2 linked regions of the Rhizobium sp. N324 genome follow. The protein of the gene in region 2 binds, or shares a complex with, the protein of the main gene of each other region. Links are inferred from orthologs where the notes say so. Each region holds a gene or a part of one and is shown on either strand. Other genes may lie near its edges.

What was found.
Region 1: the proteins of dapF (region 2) and AMK05_RS22025 are in contact, whole or in part, in a solved structure (PDB 5YGU), measured with the Escherichia coli proteins. The link is inferred for Rhizobium sp. N324 from one-to-one orthologs.

Annotation. Positions count from the first base shown.
Region 1 is NZ_CP013630.1:4,576,976-4,585,280, reverse strand. What follows is about bases 3,043-6,010. They hold AMK05_RS22025 (RNA pyrophosphohydrolase), read right to left. Parts: upstream 4,808-6,010; coding sequence 4,277-4,807; downstream 3,043-4,276. Other genes in these bases: AMK05_RS22020 (divergent polysaccharide deacetylase family protein), read right to left, coding at 4,846-6,010; bfr (bacterioferritin), read left to right, coding at 3,720-4,205; AMK05_RS22040 (error-prone DNA polymerase), read left to right, coding at 3,043-3,232. Also shown: more of AMK05_RS22040, read left to right, coding at 1-3,042; more of AMK05_RS22020, read right to left, coding at 6,011-6,039; AMK05_RS22015 (S41 family peptidase), read right to left, coding at 6,116-7,438; AMK05_RS22010 (murein hydrolase activator EnvC family protein), read right to left, coding at 7,428-8,305. UniProt on the Escherichia coli protein: Master regulator of 5'-end-dependent mRNA decay.
Region 2 is NZ_CP013630.1:4,424,187-4,432,392, forward strand. What follows is about bases 3,351-6,219. They hold dapF (diaminopimelate epimerase), read right to left. Parts: upstream 5,304-6,219; coding sequence 4,398-5,303; downstream 3,351-4,397. Other genes in these bases: mtaB (tRNA (N(6)-L-threonylcarbamoyladenosine(37)-C(2))-methylthiotransferase MtaB), read right to left, coding at 3,351-4,401; AMK05_RS21345 (hypothetical protein), read right to left, coding at 5,415-5,618; ffh (signal recognition particle protein), read left to right, coding at 6,038-6,219. Also shown: AMK05_RS21315 (DsbE family thiol:disulfide interchange protein), read left to right, coding at 1-13; AMK05_RS21320 (DUF2585 domain-containing protein), read right to left, coding at 204-791; AMK05_RS21325 (septation protein A), read right to left, coding at 788-1,462; signal recognition particle-docking protein FtsY, read right to left, coding at 1,541-3,112; more of mtaB, read right to left, coding at 3,130-3,350; more of ffh, read left to right, coding at 6,220-7,612; AMK05_RS21355 (chorismate mutase), read left to right, coding at 7,629-7,949; rpsP (30S ribosomal protein S16), read left to right, coding at 8,002-8,206. UniProt on the Escherichia coli protein: Involved in the succinylase branch of the L-lysine biosynthesis and in the biosynthesis of the pentapeptide incorporated in the peptidoglycan moiety. Catalyzes the stereoinversion of LL-2,6-diaminopimelate (L,L-DAP) to meso-diaminopimelate (meso-DAP).

The sequences.
Region 1 (8,305 bases), 150 kb from region 2 along the record:
CGGGAAAACGGAAAGGATTTTCGATCCCATCCGGATTCAGCCGGGCGCCCGTCTGGTCTTTTGCGACGACACGCCGGATATCCTCGCCTACCCGCGCAATCGGCGGGGCTGGGCAAATCTCTGCCGCCTTCTCAGCGCCGGCAATCTGAAGGAAGAAGCGGTCAAGGGAAGCTGCTTCCTGACGGAAGCCGAGCTCATGGAATGGGGAGACGAGATGATGCTCGCGCTTGTTCCCGATCGCACTCTTGTCGATCGTCAGTCAGGCCAGTCGGCGCTGGAAGATTATCTGGAACGGTTTCGCAGACGGTTCCGCAAGGATTTTTTCATGGCGCTGGCCCCGGCCTATGACGGCCGCGACCGGCAGGTCTTTGCGGTGCTTGCCATGCTTGCGGCGCGAAACCGCGTGCCGCTGATTGCGACCAACCAGCCACTTTACCATCATCCCGAACGCCGGCCGCTTTCGGATGTGGTGATCGCGATCCGGGAGCACGTGCAGATAGCGCAAGCCGGATTCCTGCTGGCGCCGAATGCCGAACGCTACCTTAAGGATTCACGTGAAATGGCCCGGATATTCCGGGACTATCCGGCTGCGATCGAAAATAGCCAGGCTTTCTTCGATAAGCTGACCTTTTCGCTGAAGGAATTGGAGCATAATTATCCGCCTGAAAACGATCCCGGCGAAACGCCGCAGGAGACGCTCGATAGGCTGACGAGGGCGGGAGCCGCAAGGCGCTATCCCGAGGGTGTGCCGTCCAAAGTGGCGCAGCAGATCGATTATGAACTGAAACTCATCGGCGATAAGAACTACGCCTCCTATTTCCTGACGGTTTACAGGATCATCCAGCACGCCCGTTATGACCTCAAGGTCTTGTGCCAGGGGCGCGGATCGGCGGCAAATTCGGTCATCTGCTATTGTCTCGAAATTACGGAAGTCGATCCTCAAAAGAGCACGCTGCTGTTCGACCGTTTCATTTCGATGGACCGCGACGAACCGCCGGATATCGATGTCGATTTCGAGCATGATCGGCGCGAAGAGGTCATCCAGTTCATCTACAGAACCTATAAGAGAGAACATGCCGGGCTGACGGCGGGGGTAACGACCTACCGTACCCGCTCGGCCGGCCGCGAGGTCGCCAAGGCCTTCGGACTGTCGGAAGATGTCCAGTCGGCGATCAGCAGTCTCGTCTGGGGCTGGTCGGAGGACAATCTTTCCGAGCGCGATGCCAAGGCGGCCGGCCTCGACATCAAGGATCCGGTCACCAGGAACGTGCTGAAATATGCCTCCGCGCTTCTCGGCTTCCCGCGCCACCTCACCCAGCATGTCGGCGGCTTCGTCATAACGCGGGACCGGCTCGACGAGGTGGTGCCGATCATGAAGACGGCCATGCCGGACCGCTACATGATCGAATGGGACAAGGACGATCTCGACAACGTCAAGATCCTCAAGGTGGATGTGCTGGCGCTCGGCATGCTGACCTGCCTGCGGAAGGGTTTTTCGCTGCTTGAACTGCATTACGGCGTGAAGAAGACGCTCGCCGATCTCGGCAACAGGGAACATGGGGACGAAGGCAGGCCGGTTTACGAGATGATGGGCCGGGCCGATACGCTTGGCGTCTTCCAGATCGAGAGCCGGGCGCAGATGAGCATGCTGCCGCGCCTGAAGCCGAAGCTGTTCTACGACCTCGTCATCGAGGTGGCGATCGTCCGGCCGGGCCCCATCCAGGGCGATATGGTGCATCCCTATCTGAAGCGCCGGGAGCAGCGGGCCAGGAATATCCCGATCGAATATCCAAGCGAGGAGCTGAAAACGGTTCTGGAAAGAACCCTCGGCGTGCCGCTGTTTCAGGAACAGGCGATGCAGATCGCCATTACCGCTGCAGGCTTTGCGCCTGCGGAAGCCGACAAGCTTCGCAGGGCGATGGCGACATTCAAGCGAACCGGCACGATCGGCAATTTCGAGACGAGGTTCATCGAGGGAATGGCCTCAAAGGGTTATGCTCGGGAATTCGCGCAGCAATGTTTCAACCAGATCAAAGGCTTCGGTGAATATGGCTTCCCTGAAAGCCATGCCGCCTCCTTTGCGCTGCTCGTCTATGCCTCCTCTTGGCTCAAGGCCTATTATCCCGACGTCTTCTGCGCGGCGATGCTGAATTCCCAGCCGATGGGGTTCTATGCGCCGGCGCAGCTGGTACGGGATGCACGCGAGCATGGGGTAAGGATCCTGCCGGTCGACATCAATGAATCCGATTGGGATTGCGGTCTGGAAGAGGCTGCTTTCGATCCGAATGCTGTCGATTTCCATCACCGTGAGATGCGCGGGATCATCAAGGCCCGGCATGCGGTGCGGCTCGGCTTTCGGCAGATCAAGGGCATCTCGGATAAGGAGATGGAGCTGCTCGTCAAACATCGAGGCAGAGGCTACGGTTCCGTTCGGGACCTCTGGCTGCGGTCCGGCCTGCAGAAATCCGTCATCGAGCGGCTGGCGGATGCCGATGCCTTCCAATCCCTCAAGCTATCGCGACGCGACGCGCTCTGGGCGGTGCGGGCCTTGGATGTGAAGAGCGCAGCCGAGGAGCTGCCGCTTTTCGAGCAGGTCCGTCATGTCGATCTCCAGGCTGAGCCGGCAACGAAGCTGCCGGACATGCTGCCGGGAGAGCAGGTCATCGAGGACTATCGTTATCTCTCGCTGTCGCTGAAGGCGCATCCGGTCTCCTTCCTGCGCGAGGAATTGCGGCATGCCGATGTGACGCGCAATGTCGATCTGTTGAAAGTCGCCAACGGCAGAAGGGTGACGATTGCGGGCCTGGTGCCGGTGCGCCAACGGCCGGGATCGGCCAAAGGCGTGATCTTCATGACGCTCGAGGATGAGACCGGCGTCGCCAATGCGATCGTCTGGCCGAAAATCTTCGACACATACCGCTCGGTTGTGATGGGCGCCCGGTTGGTGAAAATCCGCGGCAGGCTGCAAAGCCAGAGCGGCGTGATCCATACCGTCGTCGAGCAAATCGAGGACATGACGCCGGCGCTCGGCATCCTGCAGCGCGAGGCCCGGCGTTTCGGCGTCTGCGAGCGGGCAGACGAAGTGCTGAGCCCAGGTGTCGATCAGCGGCAGAAAAAGCTTGCACATGCACAGGAGAGAGCGGAGCTGGAAAAACGAATGGCGGCCACAGGCCGCAATTCCGGCATAGCGGAAACTGCCGAGGTGATGCCGCGCGGACGCAACTTCCATTAAAATGCGCCGCACCCGTCGGGATCCCGCGGCCCGCCTTCAGTTGCCTTATGGCGTCATCATCCTGGAAGCACTGGATAATCCCGGACGATATGCATCGGCTTGTCATTTGGACGCCGCATCCCATGAAGCGGTGCTCGAATTTTTTCTTGACAGCCACCATCTTCTTTAGCAGAAAACACGATAGTCAGTGTCATGTTTGGAAATGAAGACGTGCTTGTCTGCAGCTGCAACTATATAACCGACAAGGAAATCCGGGAGGTTATCACCAACCTTCTCGATGAAGACTGTTGGCAGCTTATCGTGCCGGCGAAGGTCTACCACGCCATGGAAAAACGCGGCCGCTGCTGCGGCTGCTTCCCCAACGTCGTCGACATCATCATCCAGACGACCGAGGAATATCACGCCCGTCGCCACTCGACGGAGACCGAAATATTTGATTTCATGTCACGCTTGAAACAATTCCATGAGGAAAACAGGAGAGCGGACATTGAAAGGCGACAAAAAAGTCATCGAGCGGCTTAACGAGGCGTTGTTCCTCGAGCTCGGGGCAGTCAATCAATATTGGGTACATTATCGTCTTCTTGAGGACTGGGGCTACACCAAGCTCGCCAAGAAGGAACGCGCCGAATCGATCGAAGAGATGCACCATGCCGACCGGCTTGTTGCACGCATCATTTTCCTTGAAGGCCACCCCAATCTGCAGACCCTTGCGCCTCTGCGCATCGGCCAGAACGTCAAGGAAGTGCTCGAGGCCGATCTTGCCGGCGAATACGACGCCCGCGCGGCCTACAAGAAATCGCGCGATATCTGTTACGAAGCCGGCGATTACGTTTCCATGAAACTCTTCGAAGAGCTGCTGATGGATGAGGAAGGCCATATCGACTTCCTCGAAACGCAGCTCGATCTGCTCGGGAAAATCGGCGAGAGCAAATACGGCCAGCTCAACGCCGATTCCGCCAACGAAGCCGAATAACATTCGAACGAATACCGGCCGCTCAGGCGGCCGGTATTCCATATCTGTATTATCAAACGAATCCGTCTCGATCAGTCTTCCCGCAACGCCGCCAGATGCTGGAACTCGGCCACCACTTGGTCGTAGACGCTGCGCTTGAAAGGGACGATCAGTCCCGGCAGTTCCTGCATCGGCTTCCATTCCCAGCAATCGAATTCCGGCTCGTGGCCGCCGGGCGGCGGGTTGATGGCGATCTCGCTGTCGTCGCCATCGAAGCGGAAAGCGAACCAGCGCTGCGTCTGGCCGCGGAATTTTCCTTTCAATCCGATGCCGATCAGCGCCGGCGGCAGATCATAGTTGATCCAGTCTGCCGCTTCGGCAAGCAGGGTCACCGTCTTGATGCCGGTCTCCTCGTAGAGCTCGCGATAGGCGGCGTCCAAGGGATCCTCGCCCTTGTCGATGCCGCCCTGCGGCATCTGCCAGAGCTGCGGCGAGCCGTCATACTCCGAATTGCCGTCGGGAATGCGCCGCCCGGCCCAAACCAGGCCATCGCGGTTCAGGATCATCACGCCGACGCAGGGGCGGTAGGGCAGGTCCTCGGCTTTTACGGTCGCCCGGCTCATCTTCTTCTCCGTTCAGGAATGGTCTCAGGGATTGCTTTTCACGGATTCTGGGGGTCGCTGGTCAGGGCGGCGACGCCGACGATCTCGATGCCGCGCATCGCAGCCTCCTCGCTCCATTTGGCGATGGCGTCGACGCTCTCATCGAAAGCCGAGGCGACACCGATCGCCTGGCCGTTCTTGCGGGCGATGCGCTCGAGTTCGTCGAGCTTCTTCAGAACGGCATTGATATCGAGTTGGCCGTCGAGTTGCAGGTCGGCGAAGGCGTAGGGCAGCTCGGTGCCCTTGGCGACCACCGCCGTCTTCGACTGCGCCGAGGTGCCGTCGTCGAGGAACAGCAGGCCGCGCTTGCCGATATCGCGCATCACCGGCTCCATGGCGGTGGAATCGGAGAGGAAACGGCCACCGAGATAGTTCATGATGCCGGTATAATTGGTGATTTCGCCCATCGCCTTGTGCAGGTTCTCGATGTTGCGGGCGACCGGCTTCGAGGTCAGCAGAGTTTCCGGACCCGGATCGTTCGCCGGATAATCAAACGGTTCGAGCGGCACTTGCAGCAGAATCTCATGGCCGCCGCGGCGGGCCTCCTGCATCCAGCGCTGCAGGCTGTTGCCGCTTGCGGCAAAGGCGAAGGTGATTTCTTCGGGCAATTCGGCGATGGCGCGCTGCGTCCCCGTCTGGCTGAGCCCGAGGCCGCTGACCACGATGGCGATGCGGACGCCGCGCGCGCCGGATGCGGGGCGGGCATATTGATCCATCGGCCGCCGGCCGTCGGGGCCGACGATCGGCAACCTGCCGAAAGGCGTTTCCTCGAGCAGCGCTTCATTCGGCTGGGCCGCCATGCGCGGATCCTGGCCGATCTGCATGGCATCGACCAGCACCGGCCCGCCGCCGTCGCGCGGGCGGGGGCTGTATTTGGTGACGACGGAGCCGTCGCCGGTGACCATCTGTTCGACGTTGGCGCCCGAGCGCGGTTCGGCGCGCGGCATGCCGTCCGCCGCCTGGTTGGCGCTCGCCGGTGGCTGAGGGGTATTGGAGGATGGCGTTGCGGCCTGTTCGGTGGCCGATGGCTTGGGGCGCTCAAGCCCATCGCCGCGAAACGCCGTATAGAGGGAAAAGCCGCCTATGGCGAAAAGACAAAGACTGGCTGCGATACGACCGAGGCGCAGAACACCCGGGCGCCGGCTGCCGGTTTTGCGGTTGCGGCCCAAAGGCGCATGCAGGTCCGTTCCCAATTTTTTACCCGCTCCAAAACCGGGAAACAGCAGAAAGGGTCAAGGCCGGACGAGGTGCCCGGCCTTGAGGTGATCATTACTTGGCGACGACGGCTTTGTCGGGGTTCGGCGGGAAGGACGGGTCGGTCTTCTTGCCGCGCAGCAGATCGAGCGCGTAGTTCAACTGCACGTCGTCCTTCGGATCCGGCGGCACATAGGCTACGGAGCCCGAACCTTCGTCGGTCTCGCTCTGGCCCTTGATGTGGCCGCGCAGGCTGGATTCGCCTTCGGTTACCATCTTGCCCTGCAGTTCCTCCGGCAGCGGCTCCTCGACCTTGATGTCGGGGGTGATGCCGGTGCCCTGGATCGAGCGGCCCGACGGCGTGTAGTAGAGCGCCGTGGTCAGGCGCAGCGCGCCGTTTTCGCCGAGCGGGATGATCGTCTGGACGGAGCCCTTACCGAAGGAGCGCGTGCCGAGAACGGTGGCGCGGCGCAGATCCTGAAGAGCGCCGGCGACGATTTCCGATGCGGAGGCCGAGCCACCGTTGATCAGCACGATCACCGGCTTGCCATCCGTCAGGTCGCCCGGGCCGGCATTGAAGCGGCGGGTTTCATCGGGATTGCGGCCGCGGGTCGACACGACTTCGCCGCGCTGCAGCAGCGCATCGGAGACGTTGATCGCCTGGTCGAGCAGACCGCCCGGATTGAGGCGCAGGTCGAGGACATAACCCTTCAGCTTGTCGGCCGGAACGGTGTCCTTGATCTTCTTGATCGCCTTTTCCATGTCGGGATAGGTCTTCTCGGTGAAGGAGATGATGCGGAGATAACCGACATCGTCCTCGACACGCGACTTGACGGCCTGGACGGCGACGACGTCACGGACGATCGTCAGCTCGATCGGCTTGTCGGCGCCCTTGCGGATCAGCGTCAGCTTGATCGGCGTGTTGACGGCGCCGCGCATCTTCTCGACGGCGTCCTCGAGCTTCAGGCCACGCACGGACTGGCCGTCGATCTCGGAGATGTAATCGCCGGCGAGAACACCGGCCTTGGCGGCGGGCGTATCGTCGATCGGGGTGATGACCTTGACGAGTTCGTCTTCCATGGTGACTTCGATGCCGAGGCCACCGAATTCACCCTTGGTCTGGGTGCGCATGTCCTCGGCGTCCTTCGCATTCATGTAGCTCGAATGCGGATCCAGCGAAGAGAGCATGCCGTTGATGGCGTTTTCGATCAGCTTGTCTTCGGCCGGCGGCGTCACATATTGGGCGCGCACACGCTCGAAGACGTCGCCGAACACCGAGAGTTCCTTGTAGGTGGAGGATCCGGCCGCTTCTGCCGGCACGCCCGCCGAGTAAATGACGCTCATGGCGGTCGCACCCATCAATGCGCCGACCAGAACAAGAGAAGCCCTACGAATCATTGCGTGCCTTTCCAGTGTCTTTGGCGGTCCACCACGGTCGGGAATCGACCGGTTTACCGTCCTTTCGAAATTCAATGTAAAGCGTTGGCCGGTCCGTTTCCAGCGCCAATGCAGTTGCGCTTGCCACTCTTTTCGCGCCCATCACGGCGAGCGGCTCGCCGGAGAAAACGAATTTTCCCTGACGGGTATTGATCGTGTCCATTCCCGAGAGAACCAAGTGGTAACCATCGCCGGTGTCCAGGATGATCATCTGGCCGTAACTGCGGAAAGCGCCGGCGAAAACCACCAGGCCATCGGCAGGCGCCGTCACCACCGTCTCCGGATTGGTGGCGACCGTCATTCCCATCGCCTCGTGGCCGGTGCCGTCGGCATCGCCGAACTGGCGCAGGATATCGCCGGCAACGGGCACCTCCAATTTCGCCTTCAATTCTCCGAAGGGATATGCGGGCGCAATGCGGTTTTTATCGGGCACACCACTGTCGGCCAAGGCCTTGGCCTGGGCGCGCTGCTCGTCCGTCATCAGCTTGCGGTTCTCCTCCGCCTGACGGGCGGCGGCGGCGGCATCGCGCACCGAAGCGATCTCGGATTCCATCGAGGCGACGAGACCTTCAAGGCTGGTCGCCTTGCCTGCCAGTTCCTCCGAGCGTTTTCTCTCGGCCTCGAGTTCGGCGGCGTTGCTGCGGCTGAGCTTGTCGTTTTCGGCAAGCAGCAGGTCCATGCGCCGCTCTTCCTCGATACTATCCGTCATCGTCGCGGTCAGGCCGGCCTTTTCGGCAGCGCTTGCGGCCTGCAAGGCGGCGAGGCTTGCCAGGTCGCCGGCAAGCTTGTCGGTCTCCTTGCGGATGCCGGGCACCACGGCGCCGAGCA
Region 2 (8,206 bases):
GCCGGGTTCGTAAGTTTCATCTCGGGTGAAGACCCCTCCCCAACCCCTCCCCACAAGGGGGAGGGACTTATATGACGCGCTGTATGGCGCCAAGCAGCAGCCTTTCCGCGGATGAAACGGTGAAGTGGAATAAGACGGGCGCCGCACTCAAGCCCCTCCCACCTGTGGGGAGGGGTTGGGGAGGGGTTTTCTTCTGACCTGGCCTAAACCCCGCCCTGCCAGACCTTGATCGCCTCCACCGGCCAGATCAGCATCACCACATTGAGCGTCAGATTATCGCGGATCACATAGCCGGTGAAAATCTCGAAGAAGAGGGCGATCGCCACCGTCAGCGCCACCGGCGCGCGCGATGCGAAGAAGAAGCCGATGCACATGAACACGGTGTCCATTGCCGAATTCAGGATGCTGTCGCCGTAATAGTCGAGTGCGATCGTCGCCGTGCGGTAGCGGTCGATGATCAGCGGTGAATTTTCCAGCAGCTCCCAGCCGGATTCGATGACGAGCGCCAGCAGCAGCTTTGCCGCCAGCGGCTTGCGGCGCAGGACGAGATGGCCGAGCCCGTAGAACAGGAAGCCGTGGATGATATGCGACGGCGTGTACCAGTCCGACAGATGCTGCGAATTGCCGCTGGTGTTGACCCCGCCCTCCCATAGCTTGACATAACCGCAGGCGCAGATCGGCACGCGGCCCATCATATATTCGGCAACGATCTGGGCGACCAGCACTGCTAGGCAGGCGACGAACCAGAAACTTTGGTGTCCGACACGATATTCGGCCTCTGTAGCGCTCACTTTTCGCCATCCGTTTCCACATTGATGCTATGCTTCAGAATGAGCGGCATCTGTGACATGGTGAAAATGAGGGTGATCGGAATATTGCCCCACACCTTGAAGACCACCCAAGCATTGTCTGCTGCTTTCATATCAGGCTGATAGTACCAGTTAAAACCACGCCAGACGACCTCGTTAAGGACCGCGCAGAATAGAAAGAAAATGCCCCAGCGAATGGTAAGCTTACGCCAGCCCTCAGCATCGAGTTCGAAGGCGGTGTTGAACACGTAGCCGAGCAGCGATTTCCCAAAGACAAGTCCCCCGAGCAACACAACGCCAAAGAGCCCGTTGATGATCGTGGGCTTCATCTTGATGAAGGTTTCGTTCTGCAGGTAGATTGCCAGCGCGCCGACGATAACCACCACCAGACCGGAGACGAAAGGCATCACCGGTAAGTGCCCAAGCACAATCTTCGAAACGACAAGCGAGACGATCGTCGCTGTCATAAAGAGCGCAGTAGCAATGAAAAGCGGCCCTCCGAGCGCAACCAGGGCCGGAAACTTTCCCGCCAGCCACTCAGCACGCAGGTTGGCAAAGAAGAAGATCAGCAGCGGCCCGAGTTCCAGCGCCAGCTTCAGCAGCGGATGATGCCGGTCGGCCGGGGTCGGGGTGATATCGCTTTCGGTGCTCATGCGTTCGTCAAACCTGCTATTCCTGACAATCTGGTTGCCGGCCGTGCCTTGCAGGCTCTCGGCGGCATATCTGTGGCATCATTGCGGAAGTCCGGCAATGGCATGGGCGAAATCCTCGGCTTCGAATGGCTCCAGATCGTCGACGCCCTCGCCGATCCCGATGAAATAGACCGGCAGCTTGTGCTTGGCGGAGATAGCGACGAGGATGCCGCCGCGTGCCGTGCCGTCGAGCTTGGTCATGATCAGCCCGTTGACGCCGGCGACGTTGCGGAAGATCTCGACTTGGCTTAGCGCATTCTGTCCCGTCGTCGCGTCGAGCGTCTGCAGCACGGTGTGCGGCGCATCGGGATCGAGCTTGCCGAGCACGCGCACAATCTTCTCGAGCTCGGCCATCAGCTCGGCCTTGTTCTGCAGGCGGCCGGCGGTATCGACGATCAGCACGTCGCATTTTTTCGCCTTGGCCTGTTCGAAGGCGTCATAGGCAAGGCCGGCGGCATCGGCGCCAAGCTTGGTGCCGACGAATTCCGAGTTCGTCCGCTCGGCCCAGATCTTCAGCTGCTCGATCGCTGCCGCGCGGAACGTATCGCCGGCCGCCAGCATCACCTTCAACCCGGCACCGGATAGCTTCGCCGCCAGCTTGCCGATCGTCGTCGTCTTGCCGGTACCGTTGACGCCGACGACGAGGATGACATGTGGCTTGTGCGAGAGATCGAGCTGCAGCGGCTTGGCGACCGGCTTCAGGACCTTGGCGATTTCGGACGCCATGATCCGGCTGACATCCTCGCCGGTGACATCCTTGCCATAGCGCTCGGACGCCAGCGTATCGGTGACGCGCAGCGCGGTCTCGACGCCGAGATCGGCCTGGATCAACAGGTCTTCGAGATCCTGCAGCGTCTCGTCGTCGAGCTTGCGCTTGGTGAAGAGCGCGGTGATCTGGCCGGTCAGCTGCGAGGAGGTGCGCGCCAGACCGTTGCGCAGCCGCTGGAACCAGCTGAGTTTCGGCTGCGGGGTGATGGGCTGCGGTTCGACGATTGCCGGGCCGGTGGCGAAGCCTTTGGGGAGGATGGGCTCAACGGCTGGCGCCGGCTCCATCTCCGATGACGGCAGGGGCGTTTCGGCGGAAAGCTCGCGATCGGCGGCTTCCCCCCCTACCCTGCCGGGCATCCCCCCCACAGGTGGGGGGAAACTCGCGGCGATGTCTTCCGCCGCATTGACTGCATCATCCGCAGCGACGGGTTCACTCTCCACATCTGCAGGAGCACTCTCCGCATCTATTGATTGGCGAGCGGCATCCAACTGTTCAGTCCCCCCACCTGTGGGGGGGACGCCCGGCAGGGTAGGGGGGGTATCTTCCTTCGCTTCCTCTTCGGCCTCCAGCAGCGACAACGGCACGACACCCATATCGCCGAGCTGATCGGCCGGCAGCAACACGTCCGTTTCAGCCTCGACTGGCTCCTCTATCTCACCCTCGCCGATATCCGCCGCCGGCCCGCCGGCCGTATCCATTTCCTCGGGCAGCACCGGATCATCGGCGACCGGCAGATCTTCGGCGCGCGAACGCCGCTCCAGCTCCTTGTCGACCGCCTCGGGCACGGACTCTTCAGCCGGCTTGCCGAAGGTGAAGACCTTTTTGATGAAACTGAGCGCCATGGGGATTCCGTGAAAAGTCAGGCCGCCGCGGCCGTCAATTGCATGTCGAGGTGCTTGCCATTGTGGCCGGTGATCGTGGCCGGCACAAGTTCGCCGGGACGAAGGCCGGGTGCTGCCACCAGCGTGAAGTTTTCCGTATGCGCCAGGCCATTGTTTTCGACAAGCAGCCATTGCCGGGTTCCGATCATGCGATCGAGATGGGATAGATGCAGCCTATGTCCAGCGGCGCGCAGCCTGGCGGCGCGCTCCTTGACCAGCGACCGGTCGAGCTGCGGCATGCGGGCAGCCGGCGTGCCGGGACGCGGGCTGTAGGGAAAGACGTGCAGATGCGCGATGTCGGCCTCTTCGGCCAGTTGCACCGCATTGCCGAACATCTCTTCCGTCTCCGTCGGGAAACCGGCGATGATATCGGCGCCGAAGCTCATCTCGGGACGCAGACGGCGCGCCTCCTCGATGAAACGCAGTGCATCGGCGCGTGAATGCCGGCGCTTCATCCGCTTCAGGATCATGTCGTCGCCATGCTGCAGCGACAGATGCAGATGCGGCATGAAGCGCGGCTCGTCGGCAATGAGATCCATCAGATGCACATCGGCCTCGATGCTGTCGATCGAGGAAAGCCTAAGGCGGCGGATATCGGGGAGCTGCTTCAAAAGCGTCTTCGCCAGCAGCCCGAGCGTCGGCGCCCCCGGCAGATCGCCGCCATAGCTGGTGGCATCGACCCCGGTCAGCACGATCTCGCGATAGCCGCTGTCGGCGAGCTTGCGGGCCTGGTCGACGACCGCCCCCATCGGCACGGAGCGGGAATTGCCGCGGCCATAGGGAATGATGCAGAAGGTACAGCGGTGGTCGCAGCCGTTCTGCACCTGGATGAAGGCGCGCACATGGCCGTCGATGTGCCTCACCATCTGCGGCGCCGTCGCCTTGACGCTCATGATATCGTTGACGCGGAGCTTCTCCTGAGCCGAAACGCCGAAATCCGGCAGGCCGCGATAGGAGGCGCTCGAAAGCTTCTCCTCGTTGCCGAGCACGGCATCGACCTCCGCCATTTCGGCGAAGGTCTCTTTCTCAGTCTGCGCGGCACAGCCGGTGACGATAATGCGGGCATGCGGGTTGTCGCGCCGGACCCGGCGGATCGCTTGGCGAGCCTGGCGAACGGCCTCGCCGGTCACGGCACAGGTATTGACCAGAATGGCATTGTTGAGCCCGGCCTTCTCAGCCTGCGCCTTCATCACTTCGGATTCATATGTGTTGAGGCGGCAGCCGAAGGTAATGACTTCGATGCCGCTCACTGCGCCCCCACCTCTCGGGTACCGTCGCGCGACCACGAACCCGTCGAGGGATCGAGCCTGCCCGACCATTCCCATTCGGCCGGGCCGGTCATGATGACGTGATCGTCGCGCTCGCGCCATTCGATCGAAAGCACAGCCGGCGGCTTGGCGCTTGCCACATTGATCGTCACCTTGCGGCCGGTGCGCCCGGTGCGCGCGGCGCTGACTGCGGCAGAACAGGCGGCCGAGCCGCAGGCGAGCGTCAGTCCGGCGCCGCGCTCCCAGGTCCGCGTCGTCATCGATGCCGGCGAGGTCACCTGCGCCAGCGTGATATTGGCGCGCTCGGGAAACATCGGATGGTTTTCGAGCAGCGGCCCGAAGCGGGCGAGATCATAGGACATCACGTCCCGGTCCACCCAGAAGATCGCATGCGGATTGCCCATCGACATGACAGACGGCGAATGCAGCACCGGATTGTCGATCGGGCCGATCTGCAGTTCGATGCGGCTGGTGTCGTGGAATTCTTCCGCCAGCGGGATCTTCTGCCAATCGAACACCGGCCGGCCCATATCGACGGAGATCGTCCCGTCCTCGTGTTCGACGGCGTTGAGAATGCCGGCGACCGTCTGGAAGGTGAAGGCCTTGCGGCCGGTCTCGGCGGCCAGCGCCTGCACGACACAACGCGTGCCGTTGCCGCAGGCCTGCGCCTTCGAGCCGTCGGAATTCAGGATATCGATGAAGGCATCGGTGCCGTCGGCCTTCGGATCATGGATCGCCATGATCTGGTCGAACTCGGTCGCAGGATCGGCATTAAGTGCCACCGCCGCAGCTGGCGTCACCTTATCCGGCCGGCCGCGCATATCGACGACCAGGATCTTGTTGCCAAGCCCGTTCATCCTCGCGAATTCGACCGTTGCGCTCATGATATCTTCCGTCCGTGTTTCCGCTGTATATGGCGGAAATGCGAAGGAATTACCAGTGGGTGAGTGCCGCGCAGCTATAGCCGCCGGCCGCCCTTTGGAGGCCGTCCGGTTTTACCGCTCAACACCGTCGGAAGCAAAAGACGCCGCATGCGCTTCGACGATGGCGGCGGTAATGACTTTTCTCAGCTCGTAGACCAGCGAACGGGACCGTTTGCGATCCAGATCCTGTGCTGCTTTTGCAAGACTAAGGCCTTCGTTCAGAACAATATGATGGGCCCGTGCCAGTGCCCAGCTTTCAATATCAGGATTGATCATTCGTATCTCCGCCGGATCATCCGGCATCAAGGATATTCACGAATCATTTTACACGATGCACTTAAGTAGAAAGTAGAATCATAAGCGCAATATTTTGCAACTGGCCTCTATGGCGTTTGGACTGTTCGCGGGAAATTTAGCCGGCCGTGCCCGACCGCGCAGGTTTGCGCAACCCCCGCTATGCGGCCTTTAGTCCGCATTCGCTTGACTTTCGCGCCGCTTTCCTGTTTATCGCGCCCAATCCGCGACGAGCCGCATGACTCCGAGCCGCCGACCGGGACCTGAGATCCCGGAGGTCAACACCCGACAGCGCGATGCGCCCTCGGGTGCTTTTTGGCTTTGCGTCTTGTTTTCGTCAAGGAAAAGCACGACGTTTCCGGGCATATCGAACCCGCCCGAAACGTATCAAGGAAGAGCCCATGTTTGAAAACCTCCAGGACCGTCTTGGATCCATTCTGAATGGACTGACAGGCCGTGGCGCGCTTTCGGAAGCCGATGTTTCCGCAGCGCTGCGCGAGGTTCGCCGTGCGCTGCTGGAGGCCGACGTCGCGCTCGACGTCGTGCGTTCCTTCACCGACCGCGTGCGGGAAAAGGCCGTCGGCGCCGAGATCCTGAAGTCGATCAAACCCGGTCAGATGGTCGTCAAGATCGTCCATGACGAACTGATCGAAATGCTGGGCGGCGAAGGCGTCGGCATCGACCTGCATGCGGCCGCCCCCGTCGTCGTCATGATGGTCGGCCTGCAGGGCTCGGGCAAGACGACGACGACAGCCAAAATCGCCCATCGCCTGTCGACGCGCGATAAGAAGAAGGTGCTGATGGCGTCGCTCGACACGCGTCGTCCGGCAGCCCAGGAGCAGCTTCGCCAGCTCGGCGCCCAGGCCAGCATAGACACACTGCCCATTATTTCAGGCCAGTCGCCGACCGATATCGCCGCCCGCGCCGTGCAGGCGGCGAGACTCGGCGGCCATGACGTCGTCATCCTCGACACTGCCGGCCGCACGCATATCGACGAGCCCTTGATGGTCGAGATGGCCGACATCAAGAAGCGCTCGAACCCGCATGAAATCCTGCTGGTCGCCGACTCGCTCACCGGTCAGGACGCCGTCAACCTCGCCCGCAACTTCGACGACCGTGTCGGCATCACCGGCCTGGTGCTGACCCGCATGGACGGCGACGGCCGCGGCGGTGCCGCCCTTTCGATGCGCGCCGTCACCGGCAAGCCGATCAAGCTGATCGGCGTCGGCGAGAAGATGAGCGAGCTGGAGGAGTTTCATCCCCGCCGTATCGCCGACCGCATCCTCGGCATGGGCGACATCGTCTCGCTCGTCGAGCGCGCGGCCGAGAATATCGACGCCGAGAAGGCGGCCGCCATGGCCGCCAAGATGGCCAAGGGCAAATTCGATCTCGACGACCTCGCCGATCAGCTGCGCCAGATGCAGAAGATGGGCGGCATGGGCGGCATCATGGGGATGATGCCCGGCATGGCCGGGATGAAGGACAAGATGGCCGCAGCCGGCCTCGACGACAAGCTTTTCGGCCGTCAGATCGCCATCATCCAGTCGATGACCAGGGCCGAGCGCGCCAACCCCGACCTGCTCAAGCATTCGCGCAAGAAGCGCATCGCCGCCGGTTCCGGCACCGATGCCGCCGCCATCAATAAGCTTCTGAAGATGCACCGCCAGATGGCCGACATGATGAAGATGATGGGCGGCAAGGGCAAAGGCGGCATGATGAAGCAGATGATGGGCGGCCTTGCCGGCAAGATGGGGCTTGGCGGCGGCCTAGGCGGCATGCCCGATCTCTCCAATATCGATCCCCGGCAGCTCGAGGCCTTGCAGAAGCAGGCGGAAGCGGCGGGGCTTGGAAAGCCGGGTGGGGGTATGCCCGGTCTCGGCGGCCTGCCGGGTGGTTTGCCTGGCCTCGGCGGCGCCAAGCTGCCGGGTCTCGGCGGTGGTTTCCCGGGATTGCCCGGCTTGCCGAAGAAGAAGTGAAAGGATCGCTTGCCCCATGATTGATCCGAACGTCAAAGCCCAGCTCGCGAGCTATCGTCAGTCGATCGACAATATCGACGCCGCGCTCGTGCACATGCTGGCCGAACGCTTCCGGTGCACCAAAGAGGTCGGCGTGCTGAAGGCCAAATACAATCTGCCGCCGGCCGATCCGGCGCGCGAGGAATACCAGATCGAACGCCTTCGCCAGTTGGCGAAAGCCGCCAATCTGGACCCGGATTTCGCCGAGAAGTTCCTGAACTTCGTCATCAAGGAAGTCATCCGGCATCATGAGCAGATCGCTGCGGATCACGCTGAACAGAGCGCCACAGCCCGATAACCCGCCTGATCACTGATCAGGCGATCAAAGAAAAGCCTAAGGAGTAAAGAACATGGCACTGAAAATTCGTCTCGCCCGCGGTGGCTCCAAGAAGCGCCCGTATTACCACGTCGTTCTCGCCGATGCGCGCAGCCCGCGTGACGGCCGCTTCCTGGAAAACCTCGGCTCCTGGAACCCGATGCTCGCCAAGGACGACGAGAAGCGCGTTCAGCTGAACGCCGAGCGCATCAAGCACTGGATCGAAAACGGCGCCCAGC